3 regions of the Pseudomonas sp. Marseille-QA0332 genome follow, and region 2 is predicted to be linked to each of the others. Evidence: riboswitches for the same ligand, from Rfam matches in the RefSeq annotation. Region 2 holds a riboswitch; each other region holds the start of a gene.
The links. A riboswitch is a leader RNA that binds a small molecule or an ion and turns the genes downstream of it on or off. The one in region 2 is predicted to bind cobalamin.
Positions count from the first base shown of each region.

Region 1: linked by a shared signal. The riboswitch ahead of ACY8GK_RS04845 (cobalamin biosynthesis protein) and the one ahead of ACY8GK_RS06255 (TonB-dependent receptor plug domain-containing protein) in region 2 are both predicted to bind cobalamin.
Region 3: linked by a shared signal. The riboswitch ahead of cobO (cob(I)yrinic acid a,c-diamide adenosyltransferase) and the one ahead of ACY8GK_RS06255 (TonB-dependent receptor plug domain-containing protein) in region 2 are both predicted to bind cobalamin.

Region 1 is NZ_CM143106.1:986,560-990,341, forward strand. Features, by position in the region: gene ACY8GK_RS04835 (response regulator transcription factor) at 1-250, opposite strand, end outside; gene cobM (precorrin-4 C(11)-methyltransferase) at 700-1,449, opposite strand; gene ACY8GK_RS04845 (cobalamin biosynthesis protein) at 1,477-1,908, opposite strand; cobalamin riboswitch at 2,143-2,357, opposite strand; cobalamin riboswitch at 2,473-2,671, shown strand; gene cobW (cobalamin biosynthesis protein CobW) at 2,768-3,782, shown strand, end outside.
Region 2 is NZ_CM143106.1:1,326,943-1,330,724, reverse strand. Features, by position in the region: gene hisN (histidinol-phosphatase) at 1-291, shown strand, start outside; gene ACY8GK_RS06260 (HAD family hydrolase) at 635-1,300, opposite strand; cobalamin riboswitch at 1,418-1,621, shown strand; gene ACY8GK_RS06255 (TonB-dependent receptor plug domain-containing protein) at 1,712-3,670, shown strand; gene ACY8GK_RS06250 ((2Fe-2S) ferredoxin domain-containing protein) at 3,679-3,782, shown strand, end outside.
Region 3 is NZ_CM143106.1:1,189-4,970, forward strand. Features, by position in the region: gene ACY8GK_RS00010 (C40 family peptidase) at 1-281, shown strand, start outside; gene ACY8GK_RS00015 (C40 family peptidase) at 418-957, shown strand; cobalamin riboswitch at 1,092-1,309, shown strand; gene cobO (cob(I)yrinic acid a,c-diamide adenosyltransferase) at 1,453-2,064, shown strand; gene ACY8GK_RS00025 (cobyrinate a,c-diamide synthase) at 2,061-3,356, shown strand; gene bluB (5,6-dimethylbenzimidazole synthase) at 3,353-3,782, shown strand, end outside.

The DNA.
Region 1 (3,782 bases), 340 kb from region 2:
GTTGACCGGTCAGCACCATGATGCGTGGCGGCGGTTCCATCTGCTTGAGGCGCTTGATCACTTCCATGCCTTCGAGCTTGGGCAGCGCGATGTCGAGGATCACCACGTCAGGCTTCAACGTGCGGGCCATGGTCACGGCTTCGCTGCCGTCGCAGGCCTCTCCGACGATGATGAAGCGTTCGCGCTCGAGCAGCATGCGTACCGCCAGGCGCACGGTGGGGTGGTCGTCCACCACCAGCACAGTTGTCATGAGAAACTCCTGTCGGAAATTCATCCGTTTCCCGAGTTATCCAGGAAACTATCTGTCAGTAACTGCTTACAGTGCGGCGCACGATACGTCGAATCCGCGGTATTGATAATGGCTAGCATAGAAATGTTGAAAAAGAAGGGCGGTTTTGTAGAAAAATCCTACAAATTATTCGCCGGCCGAGATCGTTACCGCGCCGGGCAGAGGCCACCAGGAACGCCGAGGCTGGCCGGGGGCTCTGCGCCAGGTCGGCGCCATGCGGCCATAGAGGCCGCGGCCTGGGCTGTGCGGGAAAGTGTCTGAACGGCGATCACACCATGTTGCAAGCAGGCTCGAATGCTCGTCTACCAAGCGTGAGCGCGTCGTCCTGCCTGGTTTCGCCTTGCCTGGGCGCCGCTCGGCGACTTCCCGCACGAACACTGTGACAGGGCATCCGGCGAGTGCGGAAAAACCTAGCCGGGCCGGTAGAGATGGGCATGTCCGGCGCGGTACAAGGCGGATTCGGAAAAGGGCGCGTCCCCCAGGACGTGGCCGACCAGAATCAGCGCGGTGCGCCGAAATCCCTTGGCGCGTACCTGTTCGATGATGTCCGCCAGCGTGCCCCTGGCCCAGTCCTGGTCTGGCCAGGTTGCCCGATGCACCACCGCGACAGGACAGTCACGCCCGTAGAACGGCAGCAGCTCGGCAACGATGCGCTCGAGATGCCGCACGCCCAGGTGGATGGCCAGCGTGCTGCGATGTCTGGCCAGGTCTGCCAGGGCCTCGCCTTCGGGCATTGGCGAGCTGTCGCCATAGCGCGTGAGGATCACCGTCTGGGCGATGTCGGGTAGGGTCAGTTCGCAGCCGAGCAGGGCGGCGCTGGCAGCTGTCGCGGTGACGCCAGGAATGATCTGGTAGTCGATTCCCAGTGTTCGCAGATGCCGGATCTGCTCGCCGATGGCCCCATACAGGCTCGGGTCGCCGCTGTGTACCCGCGCCACGTCCAGGCCTTGGGCGTGGGCATCGCGCATCGCCTCGACGATCTGCTCCAGGTGCAGTTCGGCGCTGTTGATCAGCGTGCTGGCCTGGTGCCCCTCGAGCACCTGGGCTGGAACCAGCGAACCGGCATAGATGATCACCGGGCAGCGACGAATGAGCCGCTGCCCCTTGACCGTGATCAGTTCGGGGTCGCCGGGGCCGGCACCGATGAAGTAGACCGTCATGAAAAGTCCTTGCAGGCAAAGCGGCCATTATCTGGCAAAAGGGGCATTGCAGGCCAATGCCAGCGTCGCTTGGCCAGCGCTCTGGCGCGGCACCAGCAATTGGGCCGAGCCGCATGCGCGCGTGGCCACGGCCAGCGCTGCGCTTTCAGCGATGCCCCAGCAGCCCGTGTGCCGCCAGGCAGCGCTGGAGCGATGGCTCAGGGAGGCTTCGAAAGCGGCCAGGTGCAAGCTGCCGAAACATTCGAACGGTATGTCCAGGCGTGCGGCCAGCATCAGCAACCCCGGCTCGCCGATCTTCAGGTCGATGCTGGCCAGGCCTTCGAGCGCCCGCAGTGGCAGCGCATGCGCCTCGAGGGTCGATCGCAGCAGGTCGATCAGAAGATCGGCCGGGCAGCCTCGGCGGCAACCGAATCCGGCGAACAGCCTGATTCCTGGCCAGGCCGTCTCGGCGGTGGGCATGAACGCTTTCCTCTGCTGGGTGGCGGATGACGAGCAGGCGCGGCATGGCCGGGCCAATGCTCCAGGCCGAAGCGAGCGCCTGCCCAGCGCGGGTTTTCCAGGCTTTATACGAAAGTGCCTACGCGACGATCAGGCTACGTTGAAAACAGGCTCGGAATGTTCATTTACAACAGTAAGCTCCGCTTGCTCGCCTGTTTTCGCCTTGCCTGATCGCCGCTCGGCGACTTTTCGTACAAAGCCCAGGGGCGTCAGGCCGATCTGCGGGCTGGCGAGCAGGAGCATCGCTCCTGGAAACGTCGCCTTCGCGTGTCGGCAGGACACGGTGGCCTTGACGTTTCGCTCGCTGACCGTTGCGGGGCAGCACCGGCGGCGTCCGGCCCGCAGGGGCGCGTGACGCACCGGTTTCCCGTTTCACCCTTGGCAGGGCCGCTTGACGCGATGGCGTAGCAGACCACGCGCCCGGGGCGCCGTCAATCGGTAGTCGGACACCGACGCCGAGCGAGCGCCGGACGCGCCGATCGCAGCGCGAGGGTCGCTCGAAGTTGACCGCTCGCCGGGCACTGCGTAGCCTTGCCGCTTCGAGGTTCTCCGACCTGCGTCGGAGCTAAGACGGGAACGCGGTAGAAGCCGCGGCTGCCCCCGCAACTGTAGTCACCGCAACAGGACCCTCCGGGCCACTGCACGCAAGCGCGGGAAGGCCTGGTCCGACCGGCCAGGGCTGGTAGGTGCAAGCCAGGAGACCTGCCTCGACACGTTCGCGACTTCAACCGGGCGGGGTGACCCGGTGACGAGCCAGCCCGGCCTCATGGCGCCAGGGCCTGTCGTCCCGCATGCCCGCCATCCTGCCAAGGGCATCGACATGAAAACACTGGCCAAGCTTCCCGTCACCATCGTCACCGGCTTTCTCGGCTCGGGCAAGACCACGCTGCTGCGGCATATGCTGGATAACGCCCAGGGACGGCGGATCGCCGTGATCGTCAACGAATTCGGCGAGCTGGGCATCGACGGCGAGATCCTCAAGCAGTGCAGCATCGGCTGCACCGAGGAGGAGGCCAGCGGGCGCGTCTACGAGCTGGCCAATGGTTGCCTGTGCTGCACCGTGCAGGAGGAGTTCTTCCCAGTCATGCGCGAGCTGGTTGCCCGGCGTGACGATCTCGACCATATCCTCATCGAGACCAGCGGCCTGGCCTTGCCCAAGCCGCTGGTCCAGGCGTTCCAGTGGCCGGAAATCCGCAATGCCTGTACGGTCGACGCGGTGATCACGGTGGTCGACAGTCCTGCCGTGGCCGCCGGCACCTTCGCGGCCTATCCCGAGCAGGTCGATGCCCAGCGCAAGCTCGATCCGAACCTGGATCACGAGTCGCCACTGCACGAGCTGTTCGCCGACCAGCTGGCGAGCGCCGACCTGGTGGTGCTGAACAAGGCGGACCTGATCGACGCCGAGGGCCTGGCCAAGGTCCGTGCCGAAGTGCTCGAGGAACTGCCGCCGGCGGTCAAGGTGATCGAGGCCAGTAGTGGCCGACTGCCGCTGGAGGTACTGCTGGGGGTGGGCGCCGAGTCCGAGGTGCACATCGACGCGCGGCGTACCCATCATGACAGCCACCACGATGACGAAAGCCATGACGCGCATGACCACGACGCTTTCGACTCGATCTCCATCGACCTTCCGCCAGCCGACGAGCGTCGTCTGCTCGACGCCTTGTCGGGCCTGGTGGTGGAGTTCGGCATCCTGCGCGCCAAGGGCTTCGCGGCCATTCCCGGCAAACCCATGCGCCTGTTGATCCAGGGCGTGGGGACACGTTTCGACAAGCACTTCGACCGTGCCTGGGGGCCGGACGAGCCACGTGTCACACGCCTGGTGCTGATCGGCCAGG
Region 2 (3,782 bases):
ACCCCAGCGCGCAAGAGCGCCTTCGAAACCGTCGCCAGCCAGGCACGGCTGATGCGCTACGGTGGCGACTGCTATGCCTACTGCATGCTCGCCTCGGGTTTCGTCGACGTGATCGTCGAGGCCAGCCTGCAACCCTATGACGTGCAGGCGCTGATGCCCATCATCGAAGGCGCGGGCGGGGTGATCACTGCCTGGGATGGCGGCACGGCCCAGCACGGGGGGTGCGTGGTGGCATGTGGGGATCCGGTGTTGCATCGGCAGGTGGTGGAGATGTTGCGCGGGGCGATGTAAATGCCTGACGCTCGCTGACCATGGGCTTTCAGTAGCAAGTGGTATGGGCCGCATCGCGGCTTGTACGAAACCATGCCACGACGCTCAGGGAGCCATCATCGAACGTGACCGGTGGCGCCGGGCTGCTGCTTTGCGGTGGCCTGCTGCGTCAGCGTTACGGCTCCGGTACCGCCCAGATCGGATCGGCATCGCAGCCTTCGGGGCGAGGCTGGCTGTTGCAATATCGCAGCAGGGCTTGCGCGCCGCTACTTCAAGCGACGAAGGTTTGAAAAGCGACGGGACAGCGAACCGGCCTGAGGTGGAGGATGGCTCCCGGATGCCTAAAGTCTTTTCGTAGCCTGGCCTAGCCTTCAGACTCCATGCGGTCTATTACCTTCCACAATCGCGAATCCTCGAAATCCGCGACCACCAGGTCGGCGCCTGCCGCCAGCAGGTCCTGGGGCTGCTGGGTGGTCGCCAGCGCCACGGTGAACACGCCTGCCGCCCGACCAGCGCGCACGCCGGGCAGGGAATCCTCGAACACCAGTGCCTGCGTGGCGCTGGCTCCGAGCCGCTGCAGCGCGGTGAGGTAAGGCAAGGGGTCGGGCTTGGGACGGGACATGTCCTCGGCCGCCAGGACGTGTTCGAAACGCTGGCGCAGGCCCATGGCGCTGAGCATGTGCTCGGCGTTCAGGCGTGGGGCGTTGGTCACCACGCACATGCCGATTCCGCGTCGCTCGGCATGGGCCAGCAGGCGCAGCAGGCCGGGCAGGGGCTCGAGGCGGGGCGACAGCTGGCGAAACAGGGCTTCCTTGCGTTCGGCCAGCGCCTGGCATTCGGCGGCGCTGGCCTGGGGAAACAGTGCGGGAAACAGCTGGCGATTGGCGCGGCCACTGATCTGCTCGTTGAACTGCGCCTGGCTCAGCGTGCGTCCGTCATGCGCGTGCAGCAGCTGGCGGAAGGCTTGCAGGTGCAGGGTATCGGTATCGGTCATGGTGCCATCGAGGTCGAACAGCAGGGCGCTGAGCATCGGGTCTCCTGGAAAGGGCAAAACCTCAAGCTACCACAAGCCGATGAGGGTTTTTCGTTCTGCCGGTCGTATGCGGCAATGCCTTGGCACTCTTGACGCAGAACCGATGCGGGTGTTCAGATGCCGCTCGATCCAGGTGCCCCATGCCGCCGCGCATGGGGTGAAACGGGAAACCGGTACGCTCTTCGAGCCAGTCCGGTGCTGCCCCCGCAACGGTATGCGAGTGATGCCTTCGACAGACCACTGTGGCCAATTGGCCATGGGAAGGTGATGGTATCGAGCCTCGTGAGCCCGGAGACCGGCCTGGAGCTTCTATGGCAAACACCTGCGGTGGGCGGGCATGGGCCGGTATTGGCGCGTGCGCGATTCCTGCTCCTGCGTGCTTCTGCGAAAGTCACTTTCGAGAAGAGCATGATTGCTGTGATTCGTTCCTCACGTTTCTCCCTCACGGCCCGAACCTTGTCCCTGGGCTGCCTGTTCAGCCCGCTGGCGCTGGCTGAAAACGATGCTCTGACGCTTGACCAGCAGATTGTCTCGGCGCCGTCCGTGGAATCCACCACGGTGGCCGCGATGGCCCAGTACGGCAGCAAGGTGGAGCTGGTCAGCCGCGAGCAGATCGAGCGTGCCGGGCCAGGCGCCGATATCAGCCGAGTGATGCAGATGTTCATCCCCGGTTTCTACATCGCGCCGAAGAATGGCCCGTTCGACTACGGCACCTATTCGCTGCTGGGTGGACGCAACGACGATACCTTGGTCCTGCTCGATGGCGTGCGGCTGAACAATCGTCTCTACGGTGGCTTGTACCTGGATACCTTGCCGGCCAGCGCAGTGGAGCGCATCGAAGTGCTCAAGGGTGGCCAGAGCCTGCTGTTCGGCACCCAGGCCGTGTCGGGCGTGATCAATATCGTGACGCGCAGCCCGCAAAGCCGCCAGGCCTCGGGGCAGATCGACCTGGGGCTGGATAGCGTCGGCGGCAATGCGTCAGCGGCACGGATCGAGCGGGTCCTTGCCAATGGCTTCGGCGACCTGGGCCTGCTGGCCTACGTCAGCCACGATGTCTCCGATGGCTATCAGCCATTTCGCAACCGCGACCTTGCCGGCAACGTCAGCGACAGGCAGCGAGGCTATGAAGTGAGCACTTTCGGTGGCAAGGCGATCCAGGCCTTCGGCGATGATGCGCGCCTCGAGCTGTTCTACCAGTATGCGGACGCCAACCTGGACTTCGCCCGGCCCGTCAACAACCGCAAGACCATGAACGATCGTGTGCAGCAGATCGCCACGGCCACCTTCGAGCAGCGTATCGACGAGCGCCTGAGCTACTTCCTCAAAGGGCACGTCAACGATTGGGATACACGTTATACCCGGATCGACAATCGCGCCGGTGGCGGCCGGAAGGTAGTCAACCATGAAGACTACTGGGGCTTCACCGACTGGGGCCTGCAAGCCGAAGGCAAGGCCGAGTTCGATGGCGGGCATGTGCTGGTGTTGGGCGCTGACAGCCAGTGGTTCAAAGGGCAGGATGACGTGCTGGTGATCGACGACAACAAGGCCCAGGCCCATGCCCTGTACGTGCAACTGCGTCCGCGGATCGCCGCCTTGCCGGCCTGGCACCCGAGCATCGGCGTACGCCATGAAGCGATGAGCGGAGGTAACGGCGCCACGGTGGGCATGCTGACTTCGCTCTACGACCTGAGCGACGACTGGCAATTGCGCGGCCAGTACGGTACGGCCTACAAACTGCCCAACGCCGAGCAGCTGTTCGTCAACGAGCCTGGCGAGGAGATCGGCAACCGCGATCTCAAGCCCGAGAAAAGCCGGAACGCCGAAATCGGGCTGGATTATCACGGACGGCTGTTCGCCCGTGAATCGAGCGTCAGTGTCACGCTGTTCAAGCGCAAGATCACCGACCTGATCACGCTCGATGGCGCGCAATGGGTGAACGGACAAGGGCGTGTGCAAGTGCGCGGCTTCGAAGCCGATGCGAGGATCGAGCTCAACGATCGATGGAGCCTGCAGGCAGACATGACACGCAATCTGAGCGAGTCGCGCAGCGGGGCGACGCTCAACGACGTGCCAGGCTTCTTCGCCCGTTCGCGGATCGGCTACGAGTCCGCGGATCGTACCTGGGGGGCAGGCGGCGCCATTCGCTACATCGGCGACGTGGTCAGCTCCAGGGGCGTGGACTACGGTCATTACTCGGTGGTCGATGCCGATGTCTACGGCTACCTCGACAAGGCCAGCCAGCATCGCGTGGGCCTGTTGCTGGAGAACCTGTTCGACCGTGATTACGTGACCAGTCGAGCAAGCAACGTCGACAACCTTGGCCGGCCGTTCACCGCCGAGCTGCGTTATACCTACGTTTTCCAATGAGCGCGAGCATGGGCTACCACCGTGTACTGTTCGTCGGGCCTGGCCTGGGCCGCGGTTCGGGCGGCCAGGCCTTTGCCGCACAGATCCGCCAACTGCGTGGCGACCACGCAGG
Region 3 (3,782 bases), 1.3 Mb from region 2:
TGGACCTGCCGCGCTCGACCCGCGAAATGATCAAGGTCGACGCCCCCAAGGTTTCGCGCAACAAGCTCAAGCCAGGTGACCTGCTGTTCTTCAGCACCAATGGCCGTGGACGCGTGAGTCATGCCGGCATCTACCTGGGCGACAACCGGTTCATTCACTCCAGCAGCCGTCGCAGCGGTGGCGTACGCATCGACAGCCTGGGCGATCGCTACTGGAGCAAGACCTTCATCGAGGCCAAGCGCGCCCTGGCCATGGCGCCGACCAACCTCGCACGCAACTGACGACAAAGGTCATGGTCCAACCACGGCGGCGGTGCTGAAAAGCTCGCCGCTGTGCGTATTTACAGAAAGCGTCTAATCTAATTTCTCAACTCTTTTCGGCTATTGCCCGAACGGCTCAGACAGGAAGCTCTGAATCATGGCGATGTTGGCGCGCTTCGCATTCCTTTCCCTGGCAGCCTTGCTGGCTGCCTGCTCCAGCCAGGCACCGGCCCCCGCGCCGGCCCCCATGCCCAAGCCCCAGGCCGTCCATGCCGCGCCGTCGTTCTCACCCGTGGCCGAGGACGTGCTGTTCCGGGCGATCGGCCTGGTCGGCACGCCTTATCGCTGGGGCGGCAACACACCCGACTCCGGATTCGATTGCAGCGGCCTGATCGGCTATGTCTACCGGGACGCCGCCGGCATCAGCTTGCCGCGCTCGACCCGCGAGATGATCGGCATGCGCGCGCCTACCATCGACATGGGTGCCCTGCAATCGGGTGATCTGGTGTTCTTCGCCACCAACGGCGGCTCGCAGGTCAGCCATGCCGGTATCTACGTCGGCGAAGGACGTTTCGTTCACGCGCCGCGTACCGGCGGGACGGTACGACTGGACTACCTGTCCAACAGTTATTGGCAGAAGGCCTACCTGCAGGCCAAGCGGATCATTCCATCCGGCCATCTGGCCCAGAATCCCTGATCCGCAAGCCGCAAGCCGATCGTGTCGAGCTCGCTCCGGCGCCGGTCTTGAAGATGGAGTCGCTGGCCAAGGCGACTCGGTCTGCTTCGACTTGCCGCTCGCCGTCCATTGACGCTCCGCCAGCAACCCTCTAACCTTCGCCGCGTGTTTCAGGTGCCCTGCGAGCCGCCGCTCGGCAGGGTGAAACTGGGAAGCCGGTGGACGCTCTTGCAGCGTGAGTCCGGCGCTGCCCCCGCAACGGTAAGCGAATCGAGCTCGCGCACGGCCACTGGGCATCGCCCCGGGAAGGCGCGTGAGCCTGGGCCAACACCCCTTCGCAAGCCCGGAGACCGGCCTGTCACTGCCAACGGCATCACGGAGGGTGATGTGCGGAGCCCTGCGACGCTGGTCGCAGCCCCTGCGCGTTCTCCATGAGCCAGCCATTCATCTGTCGCCTCCTGGTACTGCTCGCCTGTCTTGGCCGGTCGGTGTGGCGGCAGCCTGCGGAGAACTTCGATGAGCGAATCCACCGACCGTGACCAACGTCACCTGGCGCGCATGCAGCGCAAGAAGGCGGTGATCGACGAGCGTATCGCCAACGCCCCGAACCAGTGCGGCCTGCTGCTGGTGCTGACCGGCAACGGCAAGGGCAAGAGCAGCTCGGCGTTCGGCATGCTCGCCCGCGCCATGGGGCATGGCATGCGCTGCGGCGTGGTGCAGTTCATCAAAGGTCGCCAAAGCACTGGCGAAGAGCTGTTCTTTCGGCGTTTCGCGCCAGAGGTGCGCTACCACGTGATGGGCGAGGGCTTCACCTGGGAAACCCAGGACCGCCAACGCGATATCGCCGCGGCCGAGGCTGCCTGGGCCGTGTCGCGGCAAATGCTGCAGGATCCGTCGATCCAGTTCGTCGTGCTCGACGAGCTGAACATCGCGCTCAAGCATGGCTATCTCGACCTCGATCAGGTGCTGGGCGACCTGCAGGCGCGGCCGCCCATGCAGCATGTGATCGTCACCGGTCGCGGCGCCAAGCCGCAGCTGATCGAACTGGCCGATACGGTCACCGAGATGGGCATGGTCAAGCATGCCTTCCAGGCCGGTATCGGTGCGCAGAAAGGCATCGAACTGTGAGCCGGACGCGACACTGCCCGGCGGTATTGATTGCCGCGCCTGCCTCCGGGCAGGGCAAGACCACCGTGACCGCCGCCCTGGCCCGCCTGCACCGCAACCTCGGGCGCAAGGTCAGGGTGTTCAAGTGCGGGCCGGACTTTCTCGACCCGATGATCCTGGAGCGCGCCAGTGGCGCGCCGGTGCGCCAGCTGGACTTGTGGATGGTGGGCGCCGAGCAAAGCCGCAAGCTCCTGTGGCAGGCCGCCGCCGAGGCCGACCTGATCCTCATCGAAGGGGTCATGGGCCTGTTCGACGGCACCCCCTCGAGCGCCGATCTGGCACGTCATTTCGGCGTTCCGGTACTGGCCGTCATCGATGGCACGGCCATGGCCCAGACCTTCGGTGCGCTGGCCCTGGGCCTGGCACGCTACCAGGCCGACCTGCCGTTCGCCGGGGTCCTGGCCAACCGGGTCGGCAGCCTGCGCCATGCCCAGTTGCTCGAAGGCAGCCTGACCGAGGGCTTGCGCTGGTACGGCGGCCTATCACGCGAGCGCGGCATCGAACTGCCCAGTCGCCACCTCGGATTGGTGCAGGCCAGCGAGCTGAACGACCTGGATGCACGGCTCGACGCCGCCGCCGATGCCCTTGGCGCCAGCTGCGATGCGACGTTGCCGCCTGCGGTGGCGTTCCAGGCGCCGCTAGCGCACACGCCCGTGCCAGCCCTGGCCGGCGTGCGCATCGGGATCGCTCGGGACGAGGCCTTCGCCTTTCTCTATGGCGCCAATCTCGACCTGCTGCGCGAGCTGGGCGCCGAGCTGGTGTTCTTCTCGCCGCTGCATGATCGGCAACTGCCGAGGGTCGACAGCCTTTACCTGCCTGGCGGCTATCCGGAGCTGCATCACCAGGCGCTGGCCGCCAACGTGCCGATGCTCGAGGCGATCCGCGACCACCATGCCCAGAACAAACCTTTGCTGGCCGAATGCGGGGGCATGCTCTACCTGCTCGACGGGCTCACCGATGTGGCCGGCGAGCGCGCCGGGCTGCTTGGCTTGCTGCCTGGCGAGGCCGTGATGCAGAAGCGCCTCGCCGCCCTGGCCCTGCAAGCGGTCGAACTGCAGGAAGGCACCTTGCGCGGGCATACCTACCACCATTCGCTGACCGAGACCCCGTTGCAACCTGTCGCCCGCGGCCAGAGTCCCAACGGTGGACGGGGCGCCGAGGCGGTCTACCGGCTTGGCCGGCTGGTCGCTTCCTACGTGCATTTCTACTTCCCTTCCAATCCGGACGCGACGGCGGCGCTGTTGCGACCATGAACGACCAGGCTTTCAGTGCTGCCGAGCGGGCAGCGGTGTACCGAGCCATCGGCGAGCGCCGGGACATGCGTCACTTCCGCAGCGGGCAGGTGCCACCGGAGCTGCTGGCGCGCCTGCTGGCCGCGGCGCACCAGGCGCCCAGCGTCGGGCTGATGCAGCCCTGGCGTTTCATCCGGATCAGCGACGCGGCACTGCGCGCCAGGATCCAGGCCCAGGTTGAAGAAGAGCGCATACGTACTGCCCAGGCCCTGGGCGAGCGCTCCGAGCAGTTCATGAAACTCAAGGTCGAAGGCATCGCCGAGTGCGCCGAAGTGCTGGTCGCGGCCCTGATGGACAAGCGCGAGGCGCATGTCTTCGGGCGCCGAACCCTGCCCGAGATGGACCTGGCTTCGCTGGCCTGTGCCATCCAGAATCTCTGGCTGGCAG